DNA from 3 places in the Planococcus sp. APC 3900 genome. Region 1 is predicted to be linked to each of the others. Evidence: predicted binding sites of a transcription regulator. Region 1 holds the regulator's gene; each other region holds the start of a gene.
What was found. The regulator LexA, encoded in region 1, represses DNA repair genes until DNA is damaged. The targets are predictions, from matches to a motif close to CGAACATATGTTCG.
Positions count from the first base shown of each region.

Region 2: a site for LexA is predicted at 2,553-2,566, ahead of recA (recombinase RecA). Genes of this name have one in related genera too.
Region 3: a site for LexA is predicted at 5,949-5,962, ahead of QMA04_RS16580 (carbohydrate kinase). Genes of this name have one in related genera too.

Region 1 is NZ_JASDCT010000015.1:127-8,211, reverse strand. It holds gene tkt (transketolase) at 1-1,813, opposite strand, end outside; gene QMA04_RS17850 (DUF896 domain-containing protein) at 1,901-2,134, opposite strand; gene QMA04_RS17845 (YneB family resolvase-like protein) at 2,193-2,846, opposite strand; gene yneA (cell division suppressor protein YneA) at 2,843-3,160, opposite strand; gene lexA (transcriptional repressor LexA) at 3,326-3,946, shown strand; gene QMA04_RS17830 (class I SAM-dependent DNA methyltransferase) at 4,011-4,745, opposite strand; gene QMA04_RS17825 (hypothetical protein) at 4,843-5,037, opposite strand; gene QMA04_RS17820 (hypothetical protein) at 5,099-5,530, opposite strand; gene QMA04_RS17815 (hypothetical protein) at 5,678-5,866, opposite strand; gene QMA04_RS17810 (hypothetical protein) at 6,028-6,486, opposite strand; gene QMA04_RS17805 (hypothetical protein) at 6,736-6,864, opposite strand; partial or broken gene QMA04_RS17800 (hypothetical protein) at 7,457-8,085, shown strand, end outside.
Region 2 is NZ_JASDCT010000002.1:560,293-571,127, forward strand. It holds gene QMA04_RS06730 (helix-turn-helix domain-containing protein) at 1-511, shown strand, start outside; gene pgsA (CDP-diacylglycerol--glycerol-3-phosphate 3-phosphatidyltransferase) at 559-1,137, shown strand; gene QMA04_RS06740 (competence/damage-inducible protein A) at 1,221-2,474, shown strand; gene recA (recombinase RecA) at 2,649-3,710, shown strand; gene rny (ribonuclease Y) at 4,309-5,868, shown strand; gene QMA04_RS06755 (TIGR00282 family metallophosphoesterase) at 5,934-6,731, shown strand; gene QMA04_RS06760 (YlbF/YmcA family competence regulator) at 7,120-7,548, shown strand; gene mutS (DNA mismatch repair protein MutS) at 8,140-10,665, shown strand; gene mutL (DNA mismatch repair endonuclease MutL) at 10,670-10,835, shown strand, end outside.
Region 3 is NZ_JASDCT010000010.1:23,240-34,074, reverse strand. It holds gene QMA04_RS16615 (M3 family oligoendopeptidase) at 1-999, shown strand, start outside; gene QMA04_RS16610 (GNAT family N-acetyltransferase) at 1,001-1,549, shown strand; gene QMA04_RS16605 (DinB family protein) at 1,637-2,119, shown strand; gene QMA04_RS16600 (beta-class carbonic anhydrase) at 2,127-2,693, opposite strand; gene mreBH (rod-share determining protein MreBH) at 3,181-4,188, opposite strand; gene QMA04_RS16590 (hypothetical protein) at 4,372-4,512, opposite strand; gene QMA04_RS16585 (aminopeptidase) at 4,598-5,830, opposite strand; gene QMA04_RS16580 (carbohydrate kinase) at 5,978-7,072, shown strand; gene QMA04_RS16575 (pseudouridine-5'-phosphate glycosidase) at 7,069-7,980, shown strand; gene QMA04_RS16570 (FAD-dependent oxidoreductase) at 8,092-9,399, shown strand; gene QMA04_RS16565 (class I SAM-dependent methyltransferase) at 9,396-10,382, shown strand; gene QMA04_RS16560 (DUF1128 domain-containing protein) at 10,713-10,835, opposite strand, start outside.

The DNA of each region.
Region 1 (8,085 bases):
TTCTTGGAATGACGGATTGCTTGTATTCTTTATCCTGTTTTTCAAAACGATCCCATGATGGCATTGAAACGACAGAAACCGCAATTCCTTCTTCAGCCAATTGCTTTTGTGCAGCTACAGCCAAGCTAACTTCCGATCCAGTCGCAAGCAATAGCGCTTGTGGATTTTCAGCAGGGGACACAACGTATGCACCCTTCTCCACGCCAGCTTCTGCAAGTTCTGCGCTATTTTCCAAAATTGGCAAGTCCTGACGAGAAAGAACCAATAAAGTCGGTGTAGTTTTCGCCGTCAACGCCAAACGCCATGCCGCTTTTGTTTCGTTGGCATCAGCGGGACGAACAACGCTCAAGTTCGGCATTGCACGAAGAGAAGCCAAATGTTCAACCGGTTCATGTGTTGGGCCATCTTCGCCTACAGCTACGCTATCATGTGTGAAGACATAAGTGACAGGAAGCCCCATTAATGCAGCCAGACGGATTGCTGGACGGACATAATCACTGAAGACGAAGAACGTTCCGCCGAAGACATGAAGTCCGCCATGAAGAGCCATACCGTTTAAGGCTGCTCCCATTGCAAATTCACGCACACCAAACCAGATATTGCGTCCTTCAGGATGTTCAGCGTCAAAATCGCCAGCGCCTTTGATGTTCGTTTTGTTGGATCCAGCAAGGTCAGCACTGCCTCCGAAGAAGGAAGGAACTGTTTTAGCGATTGCATTGATCATATCTCCTGAAGAAGAACGAGTTGCTTGTTTCTTACCGAATTCATATGTCGGGAACTCTGCATCAAAGTTCTCTGGAAGATCACCACGGATCGCCATCTGCAATTGTTCCGCCAATTCCGGATGTGCTGATTCGTATTGTGAATACAATTCGTTCCATTTTGACTCAGCTTTTGCCCCAAGCTCTTCAGTTGCCTGTTGGAAAGTTTCATATACTTCCTCCGGCACATGGAAATCTTGATCGAAAGTCCACTCGTAGTATTCTTTAACCAATTTCATTTCATCTTCACCAAGCGGCGCGCCGTGTGCATCTGCTTTACCTGATTTGTTCGGAGCTCCGTAACCGATAACGGTTTTGACTTCGATTAATGTCGGTTTGTCTGAAGATTCTTTGGCTTGTGCGATTTTTTCTGATAAGTCGTCCAATACATTGCCATCATCTACGCGCAAATAGTTCCAGCCGTATGATTCAAAACGTTTTTGAACATTTTCAGAGAAACTCTTGCCAAGTGGACCGTCCAACGAAATGTCGTTGCTATCATATAGAACAACCAATTTGTTTAATTTCAAGTGGCCCGCAAGAGAAATAGCTTCTCCGGCAACGCCTTCCATCAAATCTCCATCACCGCATAAAGCGAAAGTGTTGTGATCGACGATATTCATTCCTTCTTTATTGTAAGTAGCCGCTAAATGACGCTCAGCCATTGCCATACCGACCGCCATACCAATTCCCTGTCCAAGTGGACCGGTCGTTGCTTCAACGCCTGTAGTGTGGCCATATTCGGGATGTCCAGGTGTTTTTGAATCCCATTGACGGAAGTTTTTGATTTCATCCATTTCTAAACCATAGCCGCTTAAATGAAGCAAACTGTATAGAAGCATGGAACCATGTCCAGCGGATAACACAAAACGGTCACGGTTAAACCAATCCGGATTTTTTGGATTGTGGTTCATATGCTTAGTCCACAAAGTATATGCCATTGGAGCTGCGCCCATTGGCAATCCTGGATGACCAGAATTTGCTTTTTCGATTGCATCGATGGAAAGTGTACGAATTGTTGTCACTGCAAGTTGATCTGCGTGGGTTGACATAGTAACATCCTCTCTCAAACAAAAATATAATCCCTTTCTAGTTTAGTCAACAATAGAAAAGAATACAATGAAAAAGAGAATAAGTATTTAATTCAAATACTTATTCTCTCGAATATTTTTGACCTTTTCTGGCGTTACGTCGTTCCCATTCGGGTCAATTACTTTTACATTTTCAATTGTTCCACGCATCGTTTTACGGAACGTTTGCAAATATTCCTGGCGCAAAGAAGATTGTTCTTTTGCTTCTTCTTTGGATAATCCAGTCGTTTTCGATTTACGTGATAGTTCATTAATTCTAGTTAATTTGTCTGGTGATAACATAGACATCCACCTTTCTTCTTTTCATATGGTACAAAAAAAGTAAGGTTTCTGCAATGTTTTAGTCTTTCATCAGCTTTTCGTATTCCTTATATCGCCGATGAACCGTCGCCTTGCTCGCTTGGTAGCCGAATCCTTGCAAGGTTACAGCAATTTCACTGAAAGTCAGCCCATTAGTTTTCAGGCTGACAATTTGATCGATAGGCAGATCCAAGCGTTCACGCCCATCAGGATTGCCTTTGCCTTTTAGATTTTTTTCCGGTTTATAGCCATTTTCCACAGCGCGTTTCATGCCCCGCTTGATTTTGGCATTATGTATTTTGCGCTGATATTCTTCAACGATTGCCAGAATTTCAAGCACCATGTCATCCATATCATTAAGGGCTATTGGCCCCATATCCGATAAGGTATAAACTTCCACGCCATATTTCTTCATGACATGCAAAAGAGCAATACGTGCGTGCCCTCTGCCCAAACGCGTTTCATCCTGAATAAAAACGGCATCGATTTTGTCTCCCTTAATGCAATTAAGCATTTCAAGCAGACCGTCACGATCCATCTCGTATCCACTGTGCTGATCGGTGTATACACCATCCACTTTATAAGATTGTTCAAACGCGAATTTCATCAGTTCTTCTTCCTGTCTCTCAAGGGAGGATTCCTGCGTATCTTTGGTCGTGCTGACACGGCAATAAATTAATGCATTTTTCTTCATTCAGTATCACCTGCAAATTTAATGGTCTCATCAGGAGCAAATTTCAATTGGTCGCTTGGAATCTTAAGGGATTGTCCTGCAATGATTTTTGGAGTAGAAAGGTTGTTTTCTTTCATAATCTCCTCTATCCATTCATGATGGGGAGTCGCGCCACTGAAAGATTCAGCTAAAGTCCAAAGCGTATCGCCTTCTTCTATTTCAACTTGGCTCATTGATGTACTGTTTGTATTATGGGACAGTATGGCGTAAAAAGTAAATACCACAATTAATGAGAAAAATGCGATAAGATAAGTATTTTGTCGAATGAATGTCATTTGAACCGCCTCCTAAGAATTTGTGTTCGGAATGTATGTTCTCATATTAATGCGAACAGGTGTTTTTGTCAAGAATAAAATTCGAACCTATGTTTGCATTTCAATGCCCGAGTTGGTATACTATTGGTAGAAATCAAGTAGAATTACTCAAATGAGGTGAAACTGTTGAAAAAAGTATCCAAACGCCAGGAAGACATTCTGTCATTTATAAAAGAGGAAGTTCGGCTGAAAGGCTATCCGCCATCCGTACGCGAAATCGGTGAGGCAGTCGGTCTTGCATCCAGTTCGACTGTACATGGACATTTAGCACGTCTTGAAAGCAAAGGCTTGATCAGACGGGATCCCACCAAGCCGAGAGCCATTGAAGTAATAAGCACTGATGAAGCGTTAATCGATAAAAGTCCGGTATTGCATGTTCCTTTGATCGGTAAAGTAACTGCCGGTGTTCCTATTACAGCAATTGAGAACGTGGAAGAGTATTTCCCGCTTCCGCAAAGTTATGGCACTGAAGATGATCACATCTTCATGCTGGAGATCATGGGTGAAAGTATGATCGAAGCCGGAATTTTGAACGGAGATTATGTAGTGGTTAAGCAGCAGCAGACCGCGGATAATGGGGACATTGTTGTCGCAATGACGACTGAGGATGAAGCAACAGTCAAACGCTTCTTCCGAGAAGAAAATTATTTCCGTCTTCAGCCTGAAAATTCATCAATGGATCCGATCATTGTAGACCAAGTATCGATTCTTGGTAAAGTTGTAGGCGTTTACCGCCAAATCCATTAAAAAAAAACCGGGGAAATCCCTGGTTTTTTTTAATGGATATTTTTATTATGTAAACAATTTCGATTTAGCGTTTATGACAGCTGAAAGCTAAAATTACAGGAATTCTCATTCTCCTACTATACTCTTCATCAGAACTGAAATATTGACGTTCGGGCTTCCCTTCCCGAACATTCGTTACGCTAAATCCCGCCTTTGTCAAAGAAGTAAAATAGCTTTCAATGGTCCGGTGATGCTTGACGACAATTTTATCGATCCACGGTTCGTGCCGTTCCCCTTCTTTAAAGTAATCGTCCACCAGCCAATTGCTTCTTTTTTCTCCTGACATTTTACTTGAAAAAGATGAGGTCGTCAGTGGATGCTGCACACTAAATACAAATTTCCCCTCAGCTTTTAAGGATTCATATACATTTCGGAATAGTTCGTCCACTTCCGGTAAATAATGGATGGCTAATCGAGAGGAGACGATGTCATAGGTATTTTCAGGAAAGACAAATGACTCCATAATTGCCAATGTCAGATCGGCATTGACACCCTCCAAATTTGCAGCCGCTAAGCCGATCATTTCTTCAGACCCTTCTACACCATGATAATAATGCGCTCCTGCTTCCAACAGTTCTTTTCCGAATAAGGCATCTCCACATCCTAAATCGAGTATATCCTGGTTTTGAAAGTTGCCAAGCAACCCATAGATTATTGGTTTTTCAATGCTGTTATTAGGGCTCTCCGCCCGATTTCTTCTTTGCAGAAAGTTCTTCAAAAAATCTTTTTCCTCGTAAGCACTCGATCCTCTGAATTCCATTCATTTGCCTCCCAATCGAATTGTCATGCAAAAAATCTTTTAAAAAAAGGAGTTGCGCAAGCAACACCTTAAGTGCAGCTTGCCGAGAAAAAATCTTCTACAGTTCGCTGACGATAATATATTTAACTAAATTGATAGTAATGCGATAAATATTGCCTGTTTGTTCATCTGAAATTTCATAAGTGCCATTGGAAGGAATCTTGCTTAATGCCGATTCTTTATCTACAGCCTGGACATTGTGTACGATGGTATTGCCTTGATCAAAATAAAACTCTACGCGAAACGGTTTCATGCAATAGCCTCCTTTAAACTTTTACTTTATCTTCGTGACTCAGTTTAGCATATATCCTTTATTATTGCTGTTTGTATAATTCCTTGTATACGATCACTTTCAGGGCAAGCAGCTCTTCTTCATTCAAATCCTCTTCAAGCTTCTGAATCACTTCGTCTGCTGACATCGTGCCATCTTCAATTCCCGATTTCATTTTAGCCAGATCCGCAATGCCGACCTTTTTGATGACTGTACCCGCCGCATCTCCAGTTGTTTCAAATGGCAAAGGCATACTCTCTTCCTCTGCAATTTTGGCTTCTTCTACATATTCAAGCATTTGTGGATCACTTTCAACATATTCCACCACTTTTTCCATTTGCCCGTTGTTCCGAAGCTCTTCTGTCGCCTCGGCAACCAGCCGGTCGGTCGACAAATCGGGTCCGATAACATATGTGCCAATGCCTGCAAACGAAAAGAAGATTAAAAAAACAATGATAGACATTAAAAAGCGCATAGCCGATTCCCCCTCCGTTTTTAGACTATTATAACAGTAGACGCAAAAAAGTGTATAAAGTTACCAAAAAAGAATAACCTCGCAGTTCGTTCTTTGCAGAACGGACGACAAGGTTATTTCTTTTACTCAAGCATGTTCATCAATTAATCATCGTTTCTGCTGCTCAGCAATCCACCAGTCAATGTGTTCTAAATTAAAGATCACAGTGTCTTGGAATGCTTTGCGGTGCGGAATCTTTCTTTTCGACATTAAATCTGTAATCTGCTCTGCAGCCAATGGATAATTCACTGATTCCAAATATTCTACAAGATTCGAAAGTCCTTGGATTTTCCTCAAATTAATCGCCTCCCACAAAATCCTTCTTCTTTCAAGAGAAAGAAAAATTCAGTATGAGTTATTAACTTTTCAGGCTGCAACTAATTATAACCTTAATTCGCCGGCTGTAAACTATAAAAAAAGGTATTCTTCGCATACTCTGCATATTTTCATCATAAATTTCACAAAGCCTGTTTAGTTAGAATCAGGATATTTTCAAGCAACAGCAAGACAAGGAGATATCCGCTTGCCTCTGGAATCTTTCTTTGCCAGCACATAAAAAACAGCATCTCCGAGGAGAAACTGTTTTCATGTTTACTTTTCTGCAGAGTCAGAACAGCATAACCTTTATCGGCTTTGAGGCTCCAATCGACAAAAATTTCATTTATCGGTCTCTTCAGTATCTTTTCCAATGTTGATTGTTTAAATAATTTATATTCTAATGGCCGTTTAGCCAGTTTCAAGGTGTCTTCAATGCCCATGCCTATCCATTCATTTTCGAGCAGAGTAAAGATGTCTGTACGACGAATCAGCAGGGTTCTTTCAATATCTCCGAAACGGTTCAGTAAATCCGAGGTTCTTTGCTCCAGTTCACTTATTTTAATGATTCCATCGAAGAGAGCCTGCTCGTTAACTTCCATCAGCCTAGGCTCTATTTCTATCACGCTTTCTTCCAAGACAGTAAGAATCACACCCGACCAGTTCACTAAATTCCAAACGGCATACTGTTCTTTAATCTCGTGGCCTGCTTCTGTTAAAAACTCCGTTGAAATGCTTCGCCAATTATTTGAGGAGCAATTGAAGCCGGAATCCCTTTAACAGGAAACACACACAGATATTCCACCATCAACGAGAATCACTCAATTCTCAACCGTGAAGCATTCTGCTGATCAAGAATCGACGCGGTGGCTTTCTTCATAAGCACGCTCATCTTTGTGGTAACGGATGTATGATTTTCCGAAAGCGACTAAAGACGTGATCCAGAGAGAAATTAGAATTGCGTATAAGATCATGAACATAATGATTCCTCCTCTTTTACTAATCAGCAACATAGTCAAATATTAACTTTTTTTTTAAAAAAACTTTTTAATATCTCAGTCTGCCAGGTCATTGCCAATTAGTCGCTTTAGCACACGAATAAGTTTCTATTAGTTTTCAATTTCCATTATTTTTTTTCATTTTCTCTTTCTGGACTCGACGGAAAACAGAAAAAAGCCGTTGGCGCTTTGCAGCACCAACGGCTTAAGGTAATTTTTAGTACATCTTCAAGTATTGCTCGCGTTCCCACGGGTGGACGCTTGTGCGGATTATATACCTGGTGTTTTTATCCGATTTCACTGATTCTAAACCACTGATAGAATAGCGTTCTTGTAAATCTGTTTTGTTTATTTGTGTATATTTGGAGTTGGATAATTGGGCAAAAGTTGGGCAATTTTTAAAACTCCAGTTGGGCAATATATACTTCTCGACATATAAGTTCTTTCTATATAATAGTAAACAATTTCTATCACTCTGAAATATTTATTTCTTTTGAATCTGCAAGTAACAGAAAATATTGTTAGAATAATATGGATACTAATAATATCAATTCACTAATATTAGGAGGTTACTATGGTTAAAGAAGCTTATAGTATTGAATTGAAAAGAATCATCACTGCTGAAAAAGCAAGGATTATGGGGCGCCGTGGTGAATTGAAAGACTACAGAAACTTTATTTGCGCTGATAAAAGTTGCCAAATTAAGTTGTCCGCAACTACTTGGGAAAATGATAACCCGAAGAGGATTTACTTCCAAATAGGAAAAAAGGATCACTTACATGTAGCTGGATGCAAGCAATCAGGTAGAGATGAAGAAAATCAAAGAACAATACTCGAGAAAAAAGCTGCCAAAGATACTGTAGAGAAGAATGGATTGGTAATCCTCAGAAAAATATCTACGCAGACAAAAACTTCTCAAGACCCCGATTATAATAAAGAGAACAACAACTTAGTTGGATATCAATCAAAATCATTATCCTCTTCAATTACCAATAACAAACTAATTGAAGGCAGTTATTTAACTTCTATTTTAAGTGCAATTGAGCTTTTTAAAGACCCTTTATTCGATAATGATAAAAAGATTTTAAAAGTTGACTCTAATGAAACACTTTCTTTGAACCAATTTTTTAGGGATGTCGGGAACAACAAAAACATCCCTATTAATCGACTTGGAATTTATTACGGTAAAGTTAAGGTTGAAAC
Region 2 (10,835 bases), on a different contig from region 1:
AGTCCTGATCCTTGCGGTTGCCTGGTATTTTTACAGCGCATCAACAAACAGGGATTCTACGGGTACGCCTGTGGAGGAGGGCAACGGTGTTCCTTATGAGACACCGGCTCCTGCTGTGCCGGAGGAGACGGAAGAACCTATTGAGGAAGAGCCCGCCGACGAGCCTGCTGCAGAACCTGAAGAGCTGGAAGCAGTATTGACTGTTGAAGGAACGCAAGGGGAAACAACGACTTACTCGTGGCAGGGGCCCGCTGAACGTGAGTTGGAAATAACGGCAAGCGGCCCGTCGTGGATTGCAGCTACTGATGAAAATCAGCAGGAATTGACTTCTGAAGCCCGTGTCATGCAAGCTGAGGAAACAGAAAAAATCGATCTATCGGAAGTGGAAAGCGTTCGTTTGCGTATTGGCGATTATTCAAATATTACCTTGACGCTCAATGGTGAACCGATTGAGTATTCCCAAAACATTCAACCCCAAAATATCGTTATTCAATTTAGGAACGCCGAATAGCCATCTTGGATGGCTATTTTTCTTGACAGTTTGAAAGGAGAAACAATATGAACATACCAAATCAGATCACCATTTCGAGGATTTTATTGATTCCAGTATTTATGGTGGTCATGCTAGCAGGTTTCGACTGGGGAAACATAACGCTTTTCGGAGCTGAAATGCCTGTCACTCATTTTGTAGGAGGACTTATTTTTATCTTTGCTTCATTGACGGATTGGGTGGACGGCTATTATGCCCGTAAATATAACCTCGTCACGACTTTCGGGAAGTTTTTGGATCCGTTGGCCGACAAACTATTGGTTTCAGCTGCATTGATCATTCTTGTAGAACTGGGCTTTGCCGCATCGTGGATTGTCATCATCATCATCAGCCGTGAATTTGCTGTGACGGGCCTCCGATTGGTGCTTGCTGGAGAAGGCGAAGTGGTCGCTGCTGGCAGCCTGGGGAAAATCAAGACAACCGCGCAAATCTTGGCGATTGCAGCCTTGTTGCTGCATAATACTATTTTCACATTGGTTGGCTTGCCGTTCGGTGAAATTATGCTCTACATCGCTTTGATCTTCACGGTGTGGTCGGGCTGGGATTATTTCTATGCCAACCGCCGCGCATTGATGGCTTCAAAATAACTCAAAAAAATTGTAGGCAGTGGAGGTGTTTTTCTTCACTGGCTTTAACTGCAGGATAAACGCATGCAAAGGGGATTGAACAGATGAACGCTGAAATTATTGCGGTAGGTTCAGAATTATTATTAGGCCAGATCACCAATACAAATGCCCGTTTCCTGTCTAATCATTTAGCGGAACTGGGCATCAATGTTTATTATCATACCGTGGTGGGAGACAACTCAGACCGTTTGGAAGATGCAATTAAAATTGCAGAAAGCCGCGCTGATTTGATCCTGTTCACTGGAGGGCTGGGACCGACTAAAGATGATTTGACGAAAGAGTCGATCGCCCGACACTTGGACACGACGCTCGAAATGAACCAGGAAGCATTGGACTCCATCGTTGCTTTTTTTCAGCGAGCAGGCAGACCCATGACCGAGAACAATAAAAAGCAGGCGCTGGTATTGAAAGATAGCGATGTGCTCGTCAACCATAACGGAATGGCGCCGGGCATGATGTACGAAAAAGACGGACGCGTCTATATTCTGCTACCCGGACCACCAAAAGAAATGGAGCCCATGTTCCAGTTCGAAGCAAAACCGAAGCTGGCCAGACTGCTGAATAAGGCGGATGTCATTTTGTCGCATGTTCTGCGTTTTTATGGCATTGGCGAAGCTGAACTTGAAGACCGGCTGCAGCACATTTTAGATAAACAGTCGAATCCGACCATTGCGCCTTTGGCTGCAGATGGGGAAGTGACTCTTCGCATTACGGCCAAAACCAATACGGTTGAAGAAGCATGGCAATTGATCAATAGCACCAAGAACGAAATATTGGATTTGGTTGGTGACTATCTCTACGGCTATGACGACGATTCATTGGCTTCAAAGACGGTGGAACTTTTGAAAGGGCAGGGAAGAACGATTTCCGCCGCTGAAAGTTTAACCGCGGGTCTTTTTCAGTCTGAATTAGCATCGGTCGCAGGAGCAAGCGCTGTGCTTGCAGGCGGTGTCATCACTTACAATGAGGAAATGAAAATACATCAGCTTGGCCTGTCTTCTGAGCTTCTTGCTGAACACGGTGTGGTCAGTGAACAGACAGCGCTAGCGATGGCTGAAGCTGTGCGCAGCAAATTTAAGACTGATATCAGCGTTTCACTGACAGGCGCAGCAGGTCCCGATGCCCATGGCGATCAGCCGGCAGGTACGGTTTGGATCGGCATCGCTACAGAAAACGGTTCGCAGTCTTTCCGGCTCCAGTTATCTGGCATGCGGAATACAAACCGCTTGCGGGCTGTTAAACTGGCGCTGCATTATGTGATTCGAACGTTAACCAATGAAGATGCACGCAAAATTTAATTTTGCGTGTTTTTTTCTGCCCATAAATGGGAATTGCACTTTATAAGGCGTTTAAATTTCGCTTTTAAATAAATAAAGCGAATAAACGTTCGCTTTTTTCTTGTGTATTTCTCAATAAGCTAGTATACTAGAAACAGGTAGAAAATTAGGTTTTCATTTAGAGGAGGATTTCTTTTGAGCGATCGTAAAGCAGCGTTAGACATGGCGTTAAAACAAATAGAAAAGCAATTCGGTAAAGGTTCTGTCATGAAATTGGGGGAAAAAACCGACCGTAATATCTCATCAGTTTCCAGTGGATCTTTGGCATTGGATACAGCGTTGGGAATAGGCGGATATCCGCGCGGACGTGTGATTGAGATATATGGTCCTGAAAGTTCAGGTAAAACGACTGTCTCGCTTCATGCGATTGCAGAAGTGCAGGCAACCGGCGGAACAGCAGCATTTATCGATGCGGAACACGCATTGGATCCGGTTTACGCAAAAAACCTTGGCGTTAATATCGATGAATTGCTATTGTCTCAGCCGGATACTGGCGAGCAGGCATTGGAAATCGCAGAAGCGCTTGTCCGTAGTGGAGCAGTTGATATCGTAGTTGTCGACTCGGTAGCAGCATTGGTGCCAAAAGCGGAAATCGAAGGCGAGATGGGCGATTCTCATATGGGATTGCAAGCGCGTTTAATGTCTCAAGCTCTACGCAAACTTTCTGGCGTCATCAACAAATCGAACACGATTGTGATTTTCATCAACCAAATCCGTGAAAAAATCGGCGTTATGTTCGGTAACCCGGAAACGACTCCTGGTGGCCGTGCGTTGAAATTCTATTCTTCCGTACGCTTGGAAGTGCGCCGTGCAGAAGCCTTGAAATCAGGTACTGAAATCATCGGTAACAGAACGAAGATCAAGATTGTGAAAAACAAGGTTGCACCACCATTCCGTACAGCTGAAGTTGATATCATGTACGGAAAAGGGATTTCTCGTGAAGGTGAAATCGTTGATATCGGTTCAGAATTGGAGATTATCCAGAAGAGCGGTTCATGGTATTCATACAACGACGAACGCATTGGCCAAGGCCGTGAAAATGTTAAACAGTTCTTGTTGAATAACCCTGAAGTCCGCAATGAAATTTCTGGGAAAATCCGTGAGTCTTACGGTATGGCGGCAGCATCCTACACAATTGCCGGCAATAAAGAAGACCCAGAAGATTTCAACCTGTTACTGGATGAAGACGACGAATAAAATCACTTGAATAAGCAGGGAAAAGCCGCCAAGCACATGCTAAGCGGCTTTTCTGCGATTTCAGGAATGAATTATTAGGTTCGATTTGTATAAGAACCAGGAAAGCGTTTGTCTGATGTCTATCAGAATTCCACAGACTCTGAATCAGGTAACTGTTGATACAGGAAGTCTCATACTTAGGCTACTTCCCTTATATGATCGCTTGCGCTTTTCTCTTGTCCAGCTCCAGCGATCAGCCCCTCGGGGTCATAAGTCCCTCTGTCCATGCGGCTGAAGAGATGCCGCACAGCCAAAGTGCCTTATGCCTGTCAGGGCTACACGATCGCTTGCGCTTTTCTCTAGTCCAGCTCCAGCGATCAGCCCCTCGGGGTCATAAGTCCCTCTGTCCATGCGGCTGAAGAGATGCCGCACAGCCAAAGTGCCTTATGTCTGTCAGGGCTAGACGATCGCTTGCGCTTTTCTTGGTTGACACGACATAAGTCCATCTATACAATTAAAATTGTATAATTTACTAATTCTTAAATAGTTGCAGTTGAAAAAATTTTTACTTATTCATCTTTTAAACTGAAAAAAATCAATAGCAAGAGGAGGTGTCCGAATGGGTATTAACGAGTTCATCTTCGCTTTGCTTGGTATCATCGTCGGTGTGGTTGTTGGATATTTTGCATTGAAAAAAGCTAACGATTCCAATATTGCAGGCGCTAAAAACTCTGCGGAGCAAATAGTCGAAGATGCAAAACGAGAAGCTGAAGCGCTGAAAAAAGAAGCCTTATTGGAAGCGAAAGACGAAAATCATAAATTGCGTACTGAAACAGAATCTGAAATTCGGGAACGCCGATCTGAGTTACAAAGACAAGAGAATCGGTTGTTGCAGAGAGAAGAAAATTTAGATCGCAAGGATGATGCTTTAAACAAAAGAGAAGCGAGTCTGGAACGCAAAGACGAAGCGCTCGCAGAAAAACAACAGCATATTGAACAGATGGAAAGCAAAGCTGAGGAGTTAGTCCGGCAGCAGCAGTCCGAAATGGAACGCATTTCATCTTTGACACGCGAAGAAGCGAAATCAATCATCTTGCAGGACGTTGAAAAAGAACTTTCAACTGATATTGCTGTAATGATGAAAGAATCGGAAGCCCGCGCCAAAGAAGAATCGGACAAAAAAGCGAAAAACATTTTGTCATTGGCGATGCAGCGTTTCGCAGCAGACCATGTAGCAGAAACTACCGTATCGGTAGTCAACTTGCCGAATGATGAAATGAAAGGTCGTATCATCGGGCGTGAAGGACGTAATATCCGTACGCTTGAAACCTTAACAGGAATCGATTTAATCATCGATGATACGCCGGAAGCGGTTATTCTATCAGGATTCGACCCGATCCGCCGTGAAACGGCGCGATTGGCACTTGAAAAACTTGTATCAGATGGCCGTATCCATCCTGCACGCATCGAAGAAATGGTCGAGAAGTCAAGACGCGAAGTGGATGAACAAATTCGTGAAATTGGTGAACAAACCACATTTGACGTAGGTGTACATAACCTGCATCCTGACTTGATCAAAATTCTTGGGCGCCTTCGCTACCGCACAAGTTACGGACAAAATGTACTGAAGCATTCTGTGGAAGTTGCATTCTTGTCAGGCTTGATGGCAGCAGAACTTGGAGAAGATGTTACACTTGCCAGACGTGCTGGCCTTCTGCATGATATCGGTAAAGCGATTGATCATGAAGTGGAAGGAAGCCACGTGGAAATCGGTGTGGAACTTGGAACCAAGTACAAGGAACATCCGGTTGTCATTAACAGTATTGCCTCTCACCATGGCGACACCGAAGCGACTTCAATCATTTCGGTCATCGTTGCAGCAGCAGATGCATTGTCTGCCGCTCGTCCAGGTGCACGAAGCGAAACACTGGAAAATTACATCCGCCGCTTAGAGAAGCTTGAAGAAATTTCCGAATCGTATGAAGGTGTTGAGAAATCATTCGCCATTCAAGCGGGACGCGAAATTCGCATAATGGTTCGCCCTGAACAGATCGATGACATGACGGCGCATCGTCTGGCCCGTGATATCCGGAAACGGATTGAAGAAGAGCTGGATTATCCAGGTCATATCAAAGTGACGGTCATCAGAGAAACCAGAGCAGTTGAATACGCAAAATAATAAGGGTGAGGCTTCGATGAATGTCTATTCAAAGAAGCCTTTTTCTTATGGAAAAAGGTGAGTTTGTGAAAATTTTATTTATTGGAGATATTGTAGGGTCAATCGGAAGAGATGCATTGGAGTCATATTTGCCGAGATTGAAAAGAAAGTATTCGCCGGATGTCATCATCGCCAATGGCGAGAACGCCGCAGCAGGCCGCGGCATCACTAAAGCTATCTATCAGGATTTACTGTTCATGGGAGTGGACATGGTGACGATGGGCAACCATACATGGGACCAGAAAGAGATTTTTGATTTTATTGATGAAGTGGATTACTTGATCCGTCCCGCTAATTTTTCGGACGAAGCACCTGGCCGTGGCATGGCGACTGTGACGAAAAATGGCCAAACCTTGTCTGTCATCAACTTGCATGGCCGCGTCTTCCTGCCGCCGCATGAAGATCCCTTCCAAAAAGCAGACGAGCTGATAGAGGAAGCCAAAGCAATTTCTCCGTTAGTGTTTGTGGACTTCCATGCAGAAGCAACCAGTGAAAAAATCGCCATGGGCTGGCATTTAGATGGCCGTGCCTCCGTTGTAGTGGGAACCCATACGCATGTTCAGACTGCCGATGCACGTATTTTGCCAAATGGCACAGCGTATATCTCGGATGTTGGGATGACAGGTCCATATGATGAAATACTCGGCATGAATAAAGATGCCGTACTTTACCGTTTCAAAACCAATATGCCGACGCGTTTTGAAGTGCCGAAACGCGGCCGGTCAGTGGTCAGTGGATTCTTTACGGAAGTGGACGACCAATCGGGCAAGGCAAAATCATTTGAACGTGTATATATCAATGAAGATTATCCGTTCCAGGGCTAAATCTGCAGCTTCTTGACGAAACACCGACAATTCGAGCAGACGCCTTGTAGAACATGCGTGATTTTCAGTATAATAAGGTATCGAATGAAAGTTTTTATGCAATAGAAGTGAAGGCAATGCTTTCAACTTGTCCATGCATTGTCTTCTTTTCATCGTGCGGCTAAAACTTTCGGCGAATAATTGAAGGCATTGCTTGTACAAGGCGGAAATCTTGTCTGCCAGATCCATTTACCTGTACAATCAGATTCAGTGGCAATAGTGAAGATTGCAGTATGCAACTATTCACGTCCGCACTGCATCGTGCATTAAGAATTACTAAAACTAAAACATGGTCATTGAACGGTGAACTTATGGAAGTCGTATCAGACCAAGAAGTGGGTGTCTATAAATGACGTATACAAAGCAGGAAATCATCGACAAAGCACGTGAAGTAGCAGATATGATCGCAGCAACAGAAGAAGTGGATTTCTTTAAACGTGCGGAAGCGCAAATTAACGAAAACCAACAAATCCGCGAAAAAATCGCCAGCTTGAAGAGCTTGCAGAAACAAGCAGTCAACTTCCAGGCATACGGTAAAGAACGCGCATTGACTTTGATTGAAGGCAAAATCACTAAAATTGAAGAAGAAATTGACGCTGTGCCGATTGTCCAGGAATTCAAACAATCGCAAAGTGACGTCAACTCTTTATTGCAGATGGTCTCAACAGCCATCGCTAACCAAGTGACAAACAACATCATCACAGAAACAGGCGGCGACTTGTTGCGTGGCGAAACTGGATCAAAAGTCCGCAACGACACACCAGGAAGCTGCGATTAATAGAAAAGCGGAAGCGATCGTGTAGTCCTGACAGGCATAAGGCACTTTGGCTGTGCGGCATCTCTTCTGCCGCATTGCCAAAGGGACTTATGACCCCGAGGGGCTGATCGCTGGAGCTGGACAAGAGAAAAGCGGAAACGGCCGTTCAGCTCCGAAAGGCATAAGACGATTTGGCGAAGCGGCGTTTTTTCAGCCGCATAGCCAGAGTGGCTTATGACCCGAGGGGCTGGCCGTTGGAGCTGGACAAAAAGAAAAGCGGAAACGATCATTTAAGAAAGGTAACCTAAGTACGCGACGTCCTGTCGCAACGGTTACCTGATCCACATCCTGTGGACCTCCGTCAGGCATAAGACAGGCCAGCAGAGTGGCGCGCTTTGCCACGCAGCTGGGTTGACTTATGACCCCGAGGGGCCGATCGCTGGAGCTGGACAAAGAAAAGCGGAAACGGCCGTGTGTTGAATACCAACACTGACTCATAACTTTTCCATCAGCATTAAACTGAAAGAGCCAAAGCTCTTTCAGTTTTTTCTTTTCCCCTTTGAATTTTGGTATAATAGAGAAACGACGAATCGATTTGAAAGAGGTTTTAAAATGGCACCGACACCAATGATGCAACAATATTTTCAAATAAAGTCCGAATACCTGGATGCGTTTTTATTTTTCCGTATGGGCGATTTCTATGAGTTGTTCTATGATGATGCCATCAACGCATCGCAGATTTTGGAAATTACGCTGACGAGCCGCGGAGGCACTGGAGATGACCGAATTCCCATGTGCGGCGTTCCCCATCATGCAGCGAAGAATTACATCGATCAATTAATACTGAAAGGCCATAAAGTGGCCATCTGTGAACAAGTGGAAGATCCGAAAACGGCCAAAGGAGTGGTCAAGCGTGAAGTGGTGCGCCTTGTTACCCCAGGTACGCATACAGAAGGGAAAAGCGTCGATTCCAAATCGAATGTATTCCTTGCAGCTGCTGACGAGTTATCGGATGGCTTCGGGCTATCGTATGTTGATATCAGTACAGGCGAAGCAACAGCTACATACATAATGGGGACAGAAAAAGCCCTTCTTCAGGAACTTCAATCGTTGAACATCCGTGAATTGGTAGTTTCCGAGCAGTTATTTGTCTTATTGACCGAAGAAGAGCAGGACCTGGTGCTGTCTATCGAAACGATGGAAGAAGCGGCTCCGTTAAGCCCTTCGCTTGTGGCTAACTGTCCGAATGACCTGCACATGAGCTGCCACCGTCTTCTGGCGTATATTGCGCGGACTCAAAAGCAATCACTTGATCACATTCAAGCGTTTGCCTACAAAGAGAACAATCAATTATTGAGCATCGATTTCCACTCGAAGCGCAACCTGGAATTGCTGCAGTCGATCCGTGGCGGTGAAACAAAAGGCACTTTGTTGTGGCTTTTGGATGAGACCGTTACAGCGATGGGCAGCCGGAAATTAAAGCAGTGGCTGCACCAGCCTTTAGCGAATAAACGGATGATTGAAGAACGCCAGCACATGGTGGCCGCATTGATCGATCAATATTTCGTGCGTGTAGAGCTTCAGGGGCTGTTGAAGGAAGTCTATGACTTGGAACGCCTATCCGGCCGTATCGCCTTTGGGAGCGCCAGTGGGCGCGATTTGGCGCAGCTTCGGAGCTCGCTTGAGAAAGTGCCGGTGCTGATTGAAGAATTGGCCAATTCGGGAAATCCGGCATTGGTGGAGTTCAGTGAAAAACTGGATCGCTGCATCGAGGTCTGGGAATTGCTGCAGGCCATCAGTGAAAATCCACCCTTGTCTTCAAAAGAAGGCGGCGTCATCCGTGATGGCTTTAATCAGCAACTGGATGAATACCGGGATGCTTCACGCAACGGCAAAGACTGGATTGCAGAACTAGAGCAGAAGGAACGTAAACTGACAGGCGTCAAATCCCTGAAAATCGGGTACAACCGCATATTCGGCTATTACATTGAAATGTCCAAAGCGAATATGCATTTGGCGGATTTGGAGCGTTATGACCGCAAACAGACGCTGGCGAACGCTGAACGCTATACAACGCCTGAACTGAAAGAAAAAGAAGCGTTGATTTTGACAGCTGAAGAAGAAAGTCTGTCACTTGAATATGATTTATTCGTAGCGATCAGAGATGAAGTCAAACAATACATTTCTCGTATTCAGCGATTGGCTTCCTCCTTGAGCGGGCTGGATGTCTTCCTGAGTTTCGCCAATGTAGCGGAAAAATATCGTTTTGTTAAACCTGATTTTAATGATGCCAATGAAATTTCCATCATCGAAGGACGGCATCCGGTTGTGGAAAAAATGCTCAACAAGCAGCATTATGTGCCGAACGATTGCGTGCTCGCAGAAGGCCAGAACATGTTGTTGATCACCGGACCGAACATGTCGGGTAAAAGTACGTATATGCGGCAAGTGGCACTGACGATTGTTTTGGCCCAGATCGGCAGTTATGTACCGGCTGAATCCGCAAATCTGCCGATCGTCGACCAAATCTTCACGCGCATCGGGGCAGCTGATGACTTGGTGTCCGGACAAAGTACATTCATGGTTGAAATGCTGGAATCGCAATATGCCATCACCCACGCGACCAAAAACAGCTTGCTGCTGTTTGATGAAATCGGCCGAGGCACCTCGACCTACGATGGCATGGCACTGGCACAATCGATGATTGAATACATCCACCGTGAAATCGGGGCTAATACGTTGTTTTCCACGCATTACCATGAGCTGACGGCGTTGGAAGGTACGCTTGATAAGCTTCACAATGTCCACGTGGCGGCAATGGAACAATCGGGCAAAGTGGTGTTTCTCCACAAAGTGAAAAAAGGCCCGGCGGATAAGAGTTACGGAATCCATGTCGCGGAGCTTGCGAACTTGCCGGAACCGATATTGGCACGCGCACGCGAGCTGCTGAAAACATTTGAACAAGATAAAAAGCAACAGCCAAAAAACATTGAACAGTTATCCTTCTTTGATGAGATGGATACCGAAAAAGATGAAATCCTTCAGACCATCACGGATGTGCAAGTTGCCGCGATGACACCGCTTGAAGCGTTGCAGCTCATTAACGAATTGCAGCAAAAACTGATTAATAAGGAGTGAAATCATGGGCGTCATTCGATTGATGGACGAACCTTTATCCAATAAAATAGCCGCTGGTGAAGTGGTCGAACGCCCGACTTCGGTCGTTAAGGAATTGGTGGAAAATGCCATCGATGCCGGCAGTACAGCAATTGAAGTGCTGCTGATCGAAGCCGGACTGACGTCCATCC
Region 3 (10,835 bases), on a different contig from region 1:
GACGCCATGTGGGGGGCAATCAGCAAGAACAAGCAACCTTTTGTCGCGTATTTAAACCAGAAAGGAAAATTACTTGGAAAAGACGGACTGGATTGGTACGACGTAGATGCACCGGTAACGGAAAGCACACAGCAGTTTTCTTATCAGGAAGGTGCAGAATTCATCCTTAAACAATTCGGGAAATTCGGGCCGGAATTGGAGCAGTTTGCACAGCAGGCATTTGAAAAGGGCTGGATTGAAGCGGAAGACCGTCCGAACAAACGCCCTGGAGGATTTTGTACGGGGCTGCCACTAAGTGAAGAATCCCGTATCTTCATGACCTATAGCGGCTCGATGTCCAATGTGGCAACTCTGGCACATGAACTTGGGCATGCATTCCACACTTATGCACTGAGCCCTGTGCATTCATTGAACCGCTCTTATGCGATGAATGTTGCAGAAACAGCATCCACATTCGCTGAAATGATCGTTGCGGATGCAGCTGTAAAAAATGCGCAGTCCAAAGAAGAGAAAATTGCGTTGCTGGAAGATAAAGTACAGCGCAGTGTCGCTTTCTTTATGAATATCCATTCGCGCTTCCTGTTTGAAACCCGTTTCTATGAAGAACGCAAAAATGGCGTCGTTCCGGCTTCTCGATTGAACGAATTGATGGAACAGGCGCAGAAGGAAGGGTTTGCAGGCGGATTGGCGTCAACACATCCTCATTTCTGGGCATCCAAGCTGCATTTCTATATCACTTATGTGCCATTTTATAATTTCCCGTATACTTTCGGCTATCTTTTCTCATTAAGCGTTTATGCGAAAGCAATTGAGGAAGGAACCGGCTTTGAAGAAAAGTATATGGCTTTGCTTCGTGATACAGCAGTGATGTCAGCCGAAGACTTGGCAATGAAGCATCTGGGCGAAGATATTACACAACAGGCGTTCTGGGAAAAAGGAATCGCTTTATGTGTCCAGGATGCTGAGGAATTTATTTCGCTGACATCTGCTGAGGTTTAATATGAATTTGCTTTTCGAGGGGAAGACCTGTTATTTGCGCAGCTTGGCGATTGAAGACGCAGAAGAAATGGTGCAATTGCTGCTCCGAAACCGGGATTACTGGTCTATCTACGAACCGCGCCACCGGGACAGTTATTTTTCTGCAGCTGTTCAGCGGGAAAAAATCCGTGAGTCGATTTATCAAGCAAGGGAAAACCGGGAGTACAGTGTGGGAATTTTTGAGCATGAGACGAATAAGTTGATCGGCCATATTTCTGTATACAGCGTAAAGCGAATGCCTTTTCTAAGCGCTTTGGTCGGCTATTCAATCGATGAAGCTTATATCGGCAAAGGCATTGCCACAGAAGCGGTAAAGTTGATGACTGCTTTCGGCTTTGAACAGCTTCGCCTTCACCGGATCGAAGCATATGTATCTCCTGAGAATATCGGTTCTATCCGTGTATTGGAGAAAACCGGGTTTCATCAGGAAGGCTTGCTGAAGGAGTTCCTTTACATCAATGGCGAATGGAAAGACCATTATTACTACGCCATGATTGAAGACGAGTTTTGAAAGGGCAAGGCCACCTATAAAAAATGGTGGAAAGAGATGCAACGCTGGTTTGAAACGTGAATAAAAGCGGAGGAAGGTGTGCAGAAGTTGGATAAAGATAAATTATTCTCTTATCATAAATGGGCAACACTGGCCTGTTTGGAGCACGTTCGAGGTTTTGGCGAAGAGCTTTATCAAAAAGAAGGAGCGAATTCGTTTTCTTCGATTCAGGCGACGGTTGCCCATGTTGTTGGTGTGGAAAAACTATGGCTGATGCGGATGAATGGGATAGAAAAGCCTGCGTTTGAACATTTTGATGTGGAGACGACAGACAAAGCAATCGAAGCGTTTATGCTGCTGCATGCAGAAATGGAATTGTTTTTCGCTTCATTAGCAGAAGAACAGTGGCAGGAGATACTCGATTACCAGAACATGCGAGGCGACAATCTGGCTACTTCACGCGAAGATATGCTCTTTACAGTTGTTAATCATGCCAGTTACCATCGAGGGCAGATTACGTCTTTCCTCCGCCAATTCGGCAAAGAAGGAATTCCGCTCGATTATATTTATTACCAAAAACAAAACCGCTGAGAAATTCTCAGCGGTTTTTGTTTCCATCAATCACGACATCCAGTTTTCCAGTTGTCGGATCGATTACCAGGCCATGGACCGGAACATTTGGATCCAATAACGGATGGTGGCGAACCATGTTGACACTGTGGGTGACACTTTCTTCAACATTATCGAAGCCGCGGAGCCAGCCTTCCAAATCAACTCCAGAATACTCCATCATCTCGATGGTTTTTTGATCCACGCCTCGTTTTTTAATCTTCTCGAGCATTTCATGTGGTTTAATATTAGACATGCCGCAATCGTGATGCCCGATAATATAGATTTCGTCTGCATTCAATTCATATACGGCTACCAGCAAACTGCGCATAATGCCGCCGAATGGGTGATTGATGACAGCACCGGCACTTTTGACGATTTTAATGTCACCATTTTTAAAGTTCATCGCTTTTGGCAGCATTTCAAAAAGACGCGTGTCCATGCATGTCAAAATAACGACTTTCTTGTCAGGAAACTTGGTGGTCATGTACTCTTCGTAACGCTTTTCTTTCACAAACTCTTCGTTGTACTCCAAAATTTCATCTAATAAAGCCATTATACTTCCTCCTTGTCGACTACTACTTTTTAAGTTTAATCCAAATTTCTGAAAAATACGAATCGAATTTGCCGTTTCGAAAGAAATAAGGAAAAAAGTCATTGCGCAACGCTTCGGATTTAATAAGACCTTGCCTTTTATAAAACTGTACGTAGGTAAATTAGAACAGTGTTTTTCACGGGGGTTCAAGAGTGAAAAAACGGAAAGCAGCTCCGCGTGCTTCGGAGTGTTTTCCGTTTTTCTATATCCAGCGCCCGTGCAGGTTCTAGGGACATAAGCCAATCCGGCTGTGCGGCAAAGGACGCCGCTTCGCCAGCTCGTCTTATGCCCTTCAAACCTGCACGGGCGCTTCCGCTTTTCTTAGTGTCCAGCTCCAGCAGCAAGCCCCTCGAGTCGCTTCAGCCTTACCAGCAATGGCAAAGGCCGCCATTACCGGTAAGGCTTCCAGCGCTTGTCGTGGCAAAACGGCTGCTTCCGCTTTTCTATATTAACGCGACATTTTCTCTAACTGCTTAATCATGTTCAGCGACAGTCCTGTTCCGATGGCGACTGATTCCAGTGGTTGTGGTGCGATATGGACGGGCACTGAGATTTCTTTTGACAGCCATTCCTGCATGCCTTTCAATAAAGCACCACCGCCTGAAATGACAACGCCTTGGTCAACCATGTCACCCGACAGTTCAGCTGGACAATTCTCCAGTGTTGCGCGGATGCATTCCAAAATGGCGGATAAAGATTCTTTCAGCGCTTCTTGTGTTTCAAGAGAGCTGAGTGTAATGGTTTTCGGCAAGCCGGTCATGATGTCACGGCCGCGGATTTCCATGTTCTCTGTTTCATGGGGAACAGGAGCATAGCCGATTTCCATTTTTATATTTTCAGCAGTGCGTTCACCGATCAATACGTTGTACTGTTTGCGGACATACTGGATAATATCTTCATCCATCCGGTCGCCCGCAACTTTAACGGTGTTGGAAGAAACCACCCCGCCAAATGAAATGATTCCCACTTCTGTAGTACCGCCGCCAATATCTACAATAACACTCGCTACCGGTTCGCTGATTGGAAGTTCCGCGCCTATTGCAGCAGCTACAGTTTCTTCAATTAAGTGAACGGTTTTGGCGCCGCTCTGTTTCACTGCGTCGTGGATAGCACGGCGCTCAACTTTAGTGGCACCGGAAGGGGTACAAACCATCACATTGGGTTTGCGATAAGCACTTCCAAGTTGTTTGGCCGCTCTTTGCATGACCGCTTTCAGCAGATCAAGAGTGGCATCAGAGTCGGCGATGACGCCGTCTTTCAGTGGGCGGATCACCAGGATGGAATCTGGTGCTTTGCCAAGCATAGCTTTCGCTTCAGTGCCGATCGCCAGCACCGCACGAGTTTTTGCATCCAAGGCGACAACAGAAGGTTCATTGATGATAATGCCTTTTGTTTTTGTGTAAACAAGTATATTTGCAGTTCCTAAATCGATACCAATATCTATTGCAGAAAACATACGTGAATTCCTCCTATGAATAAAGACGCTAACTAGTTCGGATTTTACCATTACGAGCTGTGGAGTGGAAGAGCAGAAGGGACCTAAAGAGCCTGGGAATTAGATAAAATACACACATTTGGCAGTGCTTTTAGTGTGAGGAACATAAAAACCGGCTTCAGAGAAGAAGCCGGTTTTTATCGCTCAGTATTTTTTTTCAGGCGTTGGGTCTACGTGCTCTGCATCGTGCGTGTGAAGCTCTTTTCCAAGGAAATGGAGAAGTGTAAAGAAAAACATGAAAATTACGGCCATGAAGCCGAGTACGACAGTAATGTCATAAAACATAATGATAACTCCTCTCTAAACTGTAATTATCAATATTAAGTATACATGATTTTGGTCTAAAAAATAAGTGTCGAATTATCGAGACTTAGAAAGCCCAGTTGCCACCGCGGAAAATCGGTTCGCGGCTGCCATCTTCCAGGATGCCATCAATGTCCATTTCGGACGAGCCTATCATGAAATCGACATGGGTAATACTTTGGTTTAGGCCGTTTTTCAATAGTTCTTCCTGAGACATGGTTTTGCCGCCTTCGATACAGAAAGCATAAGCGCTGCCGATAGCAAAATGGTTGGAGGCATTTTCGTCGAACAACGTGTTGTAGAATAAAATATTTGAATCGGAAATTGGCGATTGATGTGGAACTAATGCAACTTCACCAAGGAAATGAGAACCTTCATCAGTAGCAACCAATTGCTTCAGGACATCTTCGCCATGTGCAGCTGTTACATCAACGATTTTTCCATTTTCGAATGTTACTTTAAAGTCATCAATAATATTGCCGCCATAGCTTAGGGGCTTTGTACTGGAAACATAGCCATTTACGCCTGTTTTATGCGGTACAGTAAAGACTTCTTCGGTTGGCATATTCGCCATGAAAGAATCGCCTTTTTCGTTGATTGAGCCGGCTCCACACCATAGATGGCCTTCTGGAAGAGCAACTTCCAAGTCAGTTTTAGGTGACGTATAGTGAAGTTTTGCATATTTTTTGCCGTTCAGATAATCGACTTTGGTGTGCAGCAAGCGGTCATGTTCTGTCCAAGCCTCAATCGGTTGATCAAGATCAGCACGTACAGCTTTGAAAATAGCATCCCAAAGTTTGTCGATTTGTTGGTCAGCCGGTACATCTGGAAACACTTTAGCTGCCCATTTTTCAGAAGGGGCTGCGATAACGGTCCAGCTGATTTTATCAGATTGAACATATTGGCGGTATTTGCTCAAAGCCTGTCCAGTTGCTTTTTGTGAAGCAGCAATGCGCTTTGAGTCAATGCCAGTCAATAGGTCAGGGCTTTGAGACACCACGCTGATGAAAGCAGCGCCTTGCTCTGCCAATTGCTCGCGTTCCTGTACTTTCCATGCTGGGAAATCAGAGAACGAATCTTCCGGCGCTAATTCAAAGCGCAGGCGAGAGATCGTATCGTCGTTCCAGTCTACAAAAACTTGTTTCGCTCCGGTTTCATAGGCCTTTTGGGTAATTAAACGGACCAAAGGTGCTGCATCAATGGAAGCGGCGATATAAAGCGGCTGTCCGGGTTGAATATTTACTCCTACTTTTACCGCCAGTTCAGCATAGCGGGATAATTTTTCATTAAAAGATGTCAAATAAATCTCTCCTCTCATCTCTTTCTATAGTAGCAATTTTCTGTAACTGCCTGCAATGATTTATAACGATATACGAAATATATTTTGCTTGCATTTTCTGTTATAAAAGTTTATGATTTAAACAAATGTTTGAGTGGAGGTGTGATTATGAATCAGAAAGAAGTGGAAGTGCTTGAATTGATCCGGCGCAACCCGTATCTATCTCAACAGGAAATGGCAGAACGCCTAAACATGTCCAGGCCATCACTGGCCAATTTCATTTCCAATCTCATGCGTCAAGGGAAAATCTTAGGCCGCGCTTACGTACTGCCCGAAGAACAGACGGTCATTTGCATCGGCGGGGCAAATGTCGACAGAAAATTCCTGATGGAACGTCCCGCGCAGATGGGAACATCCAATCCGGCTTCCGTTTCCGGCAGCGTCGGTGGAGTAGCCAGAAACGTCGCGGAAAATTTGGGGCGCCTCGGCCATTCAGTCAAGCTATTGTCGATTGTGGGAAATGATCCGGAATGGAACTTAATCGAAACCGCTTCCAGCCAATTCATGTCGACTGAAATGACAAAAGCAGTCGACGGATTGTCAACTGGAACCTATACAGCGATTTTGGAACCGGACGGCGAAATGCTGCTGGCAATGGCGGATATGAAAATTTATGACTCTCTGACGCCAAGCTATATTGCTAAAAATGACAGTGTTTTATTATCATCTGCCTTTCTGGTGATCGATTTGAATTGTCCAGTGGAAACGGTGGAATATGTTCGTCAGTTGGCCATCATCAATAACATTCCACTGGCAGTCATTCCGGTTTCAGCTCCAAAAATGGACAGGCTCGGAACAGATTTGGCCGGCATCAGCTGGCTGATTCTTAACCGCGATGAAGCAAGCAGGCATTTGCAGATGCCCATCAATTCCATAGAGGATTGGCATCAGGCTGTTGAACAGCTGCTGAGTCAAGGTGCGGAAGCAGTTGTCATCACCGGTGGAAAAGAAGGAGCCGTAGCAGGAAATGCAAACGGCATCACACATTACCAGGCGATGCAAGTCGACCAGGTCAGTGATGTGACCGGAGCAGGAGATGCATTTTCCAGCGCCATTGTCCACAGTGTAATGAATGGGAAGGAATTTGAATCCGTTATCCATTCAGGAATGGTGAATGCGGCAAAAACTCTTCAAAGCAATGCGACTGTAAGACGAGAATTGACAGCAGTACAACTACAAAAAGAACTGGAGGAATTACAATGACATCAATGATTTCTTATTCAACTGAAGTACAGCAAGCAATGGAGGACAAAAAGCCGATCGTGGCACTCGAATCGACGATCATTTCACACGGTATGCCTTATCCCCAGAACGTAGAAACGGCACGCGTGGTAGAACAGATTATCCGTGATAATGGTGCAGTTCCTGCAACAATCGCCATTATGGACGGCAAAATCAAAATCGGTTTGTCTGATGAAGAACTGGAAGTGCTTGGCAATAGCCCAGGCGTTTCAAAAGTATCAAGAAGAGATATCGGCCAATTGATCGCCACGAAAAAAATCGGTGCTACAACTGTCGCTGCAACGATGATTTGTGCAGAACTTGCAGGCATCCGTGTTTTCGCAACAGGCGGCATAGGCGGGGTGCACAGAGGCGCTGAGACGACCATGGACATCTCAGCTGACTTGGAAGAACTTTCGAACACAGGAGTGGCTGTTGTTTGTGCAGGCGCAAAATCCATTTTGGATATCGGCTTGACGTTGGAATACCTGGAAACAAAAGGGGTTCCAGTCATCGGCTATCAAACAGACGATATGCCGGCATTCTACACACGCTCAAGCGGCTTTGATCTGACATTCCGCAGTGATGATGCTGCTGAACTGGCTGAAGTGCTGAAAGCAAAATGGGATCTGGGCATTACAGGCGGAGCAGTAATCGCCAACCCGATTCCAGCTGAACATGCACTGGAAGACTCATTCATCAATGGCATCATCACTCAAGCCATGACTGAAGCGAATGAAAATGGCATTTCCGGAAAAGAAGTCACGCCTTTCCTATTAGGGAAAGTCAAGGAATTGACGGAAGGCAAGAGTTTGGTCGCGAATATCGAACTGGTCAAGCATAATGCAAAAGTCGGAGCCGAACTTGCGGTCGCTTACAATAAACTTTAAGAATAAATTGTGAAAAGAAGTCCATTCGTGGACTTCTTTTTTTATTGGGGAGGTTTATTGGGTTTTCACTATCCTAAAGGTAGGGTAAGGAGAAAGAAGGGGATGAAGCACATGAAAACTGATGTATTCATCGGCGGGGGTGGAATCGGTGGATTGACACTTGCACTGAAATTGGTGCAGCGTGGAATCGATGTGGTTCTCGCCGAACGGATGGCTGTAAAAGCACCTACCTATAAAGGGGAACTGCTGCAGCCGAAAAGTATGCAGATATTCGACAGCCTTGGAGTATATAAGAAAATATGTGATCGCTCTAATGAAATTAAAGTTTTGGACATGCTGGAACTTTCAAGTTCTCTCCAAGTAAAGGACCAGGCATTTATGGATTATAGCGTGTTGCCCGGCAAGTACAGTGCAGCTTATATGATGCATCATGAGGAATTGAAGTCTGTTATTTTAAAAGCTGCCTGTGAATATGAAAACTTTCATTATTTCAAAGGAACGGCCTGCAAAGGATACGGAGAAAATACAGCGTTGCTTCAAAAAGGAACCGAAAAGTTTGAAGTGGAGGCGGAATTTTTCTTCGGTGCTGAAGGGCGTTCGTCAGTCACTAGGAAAGCCATGGAAATTGAAGTGAAACAGACCACCTACAATCATCATTTTCTGACGGTGACGTTTCCGCGTGCTGAAAATTTTACAGACGGTCAAATCATTTCTACATACAACCGTTTTCTGGGGCTTTTCCCGCTGCCTGATAATCAGGTGCGAAGTGTTTACTTGATACCGCCAGGCGATTATAAAGAACTCAAGGAAAAGCCAATCAGCCATTTCCATAAACTGTACACGGATTTAGCGCCTGCGGTAGATGGTTATGTCCAGCAATTGACGGATTGGAAGAAAATCCAGTTGATGATTCCGGTAATGTATCATGCGGATTCATATGTGAAAGGCAATAAAGCTATCATCGGTGACGCTAGCCACGCTGTCCATCCAATGGCCGGAGAAGGCATGAATATGGCTATACAAGATGCGGATATACTAGGCGAATTAACCGCAGATATGTTCAAAGAAGAAAAAAAAGACGAAAGCAATTTAAAGTGGTACGAAACCGTCCGCTATAAGCGTGCAGACCATGTGATACAACTCAGCCACTTGGCAGCTTTGGCCTATTCTTTTCCATTTAAACCGGTCAGCTACATCCGCCAACGGACTTTCGAGCGCATGGAAGAAGACCCAATTCTTCATTTTAAGCAAATGTTGAATGTTTCGGGCCTTGGGATGTGGAAAGAAAACGTTCGAGATCGTTTCATACAAGGAGGCATCATGCCCGTCCGCATAAAAGATTTAACAAAAGACACAAAAGAATTAAAGTATTATACACCAGAAGAAGATTACCCATGGAAAGCGGAGGGACTCAGATGATCGATGTCATGAAGATGTTTAAAGCAAGAATGTACATGAAACGAAATGAACCTTTTTTATATAGTTGGCATGCATACGTCGGATATGAGCTTGATTTGTTTAAAGCCTTCGATCGCCCTATGTCCCAATATGATGTAGCCGATGCGCTGCAATTGGACGAAGATTTATTGAACCAGTGGGTGAATGTTGGCGTCTCGATCGGCCATCTCAAAGAAGCCGGTAGAAACCGATATAAAACCTGGAATGCATGGAAGCTGCCGAAACCGAAGGGCAACAATTCCTCGGGTGTTCTGCTAAAGGAAATGATGGAGTTGCATATCCCGACCTTGCTGAATTACCCAGAGATGATGCGCAAGCAGGAACGCCTTCATTTTGATGAAGAAAAACACGCTCCGACTGTAGCTGAAACAAGCAGGTTGCTGGAAGTATTGGCTCTGCCGAAAATGTCCAGACGCCTGAAAGGCCAAAATATCGACTCGGTGCTGGATATTGGCTGTGGAGAAGGCGGATACATCAAAAAGCTTGCAGAACGTTTCCCCGACACCCACTTCACTGGAATTGAAATCAGTCCATCTGTAACGGAAGTAGCGAAAGCCTTGACGAAAGAAAATAATAATATTTCTATTGAAAATGCCGATCTATGGGATTACAAACCATCAGAGCAGCAAGGCATGGTTATGATGAACAATGTCATCCACTATATCGACCTCGGAAAGCGCCAGGACCTTTTTACTGAACTGGCCAGCTGGATCAAAGACCAAGGTATTCTGTCAGTTGTGACACCTATCGCTGGAGACAGCGACAGCCCACCATTTGCTAATGTTTTCAATAGTTTTTTCTCATCTTTCGACAACCTCTACCGATTGCCGACGCGCGAAGAAATGGCAGAATGGGGCGAGCAGGCAGGACTCGAGTTGCTTAGCATCCAAACCGTCATCAAAGAAGGCGGCTGGTATATTGTGCAGTATGAAAAGAAAAGCTGAGGCGACCGTTATACTCCGACAGACATAAGATGAACTTCCGAAGCGGCGTTTTTTGCCGCACAGGAAGGGCAGCTTATGATCCGAGGAGCAGGCCGCCGAAGCTGGACAAAAAAGAAAAGCTGAGGAAGCCGTAAAGGTTCGACAGGCATAAGACAGACCGGCGAAGCGACGTGTTTATGTCGCACAGCCGGTTTGGCTTATGTCCCGAGAACCTGGCTTCCGAAGCTGGACAAGAAAAAATGAAATGATCGTATTGCTCCCATAGGCAATTACAGCAACATAAAAAAAGGCCCTGAAGGATTTTTTCCTTCAGGGTCTTTTTGTGCTTGCTTATTTGCGTAAAGAACCAAGTTCGGTTGCAATTGCCTGCATTTCACTCGTGCTGAACTTTTCGCGGTTCGCGACCATTTCGTAAAGTTCATGCAAATCTTCGTATTGGGAAGCGTTGAAGTG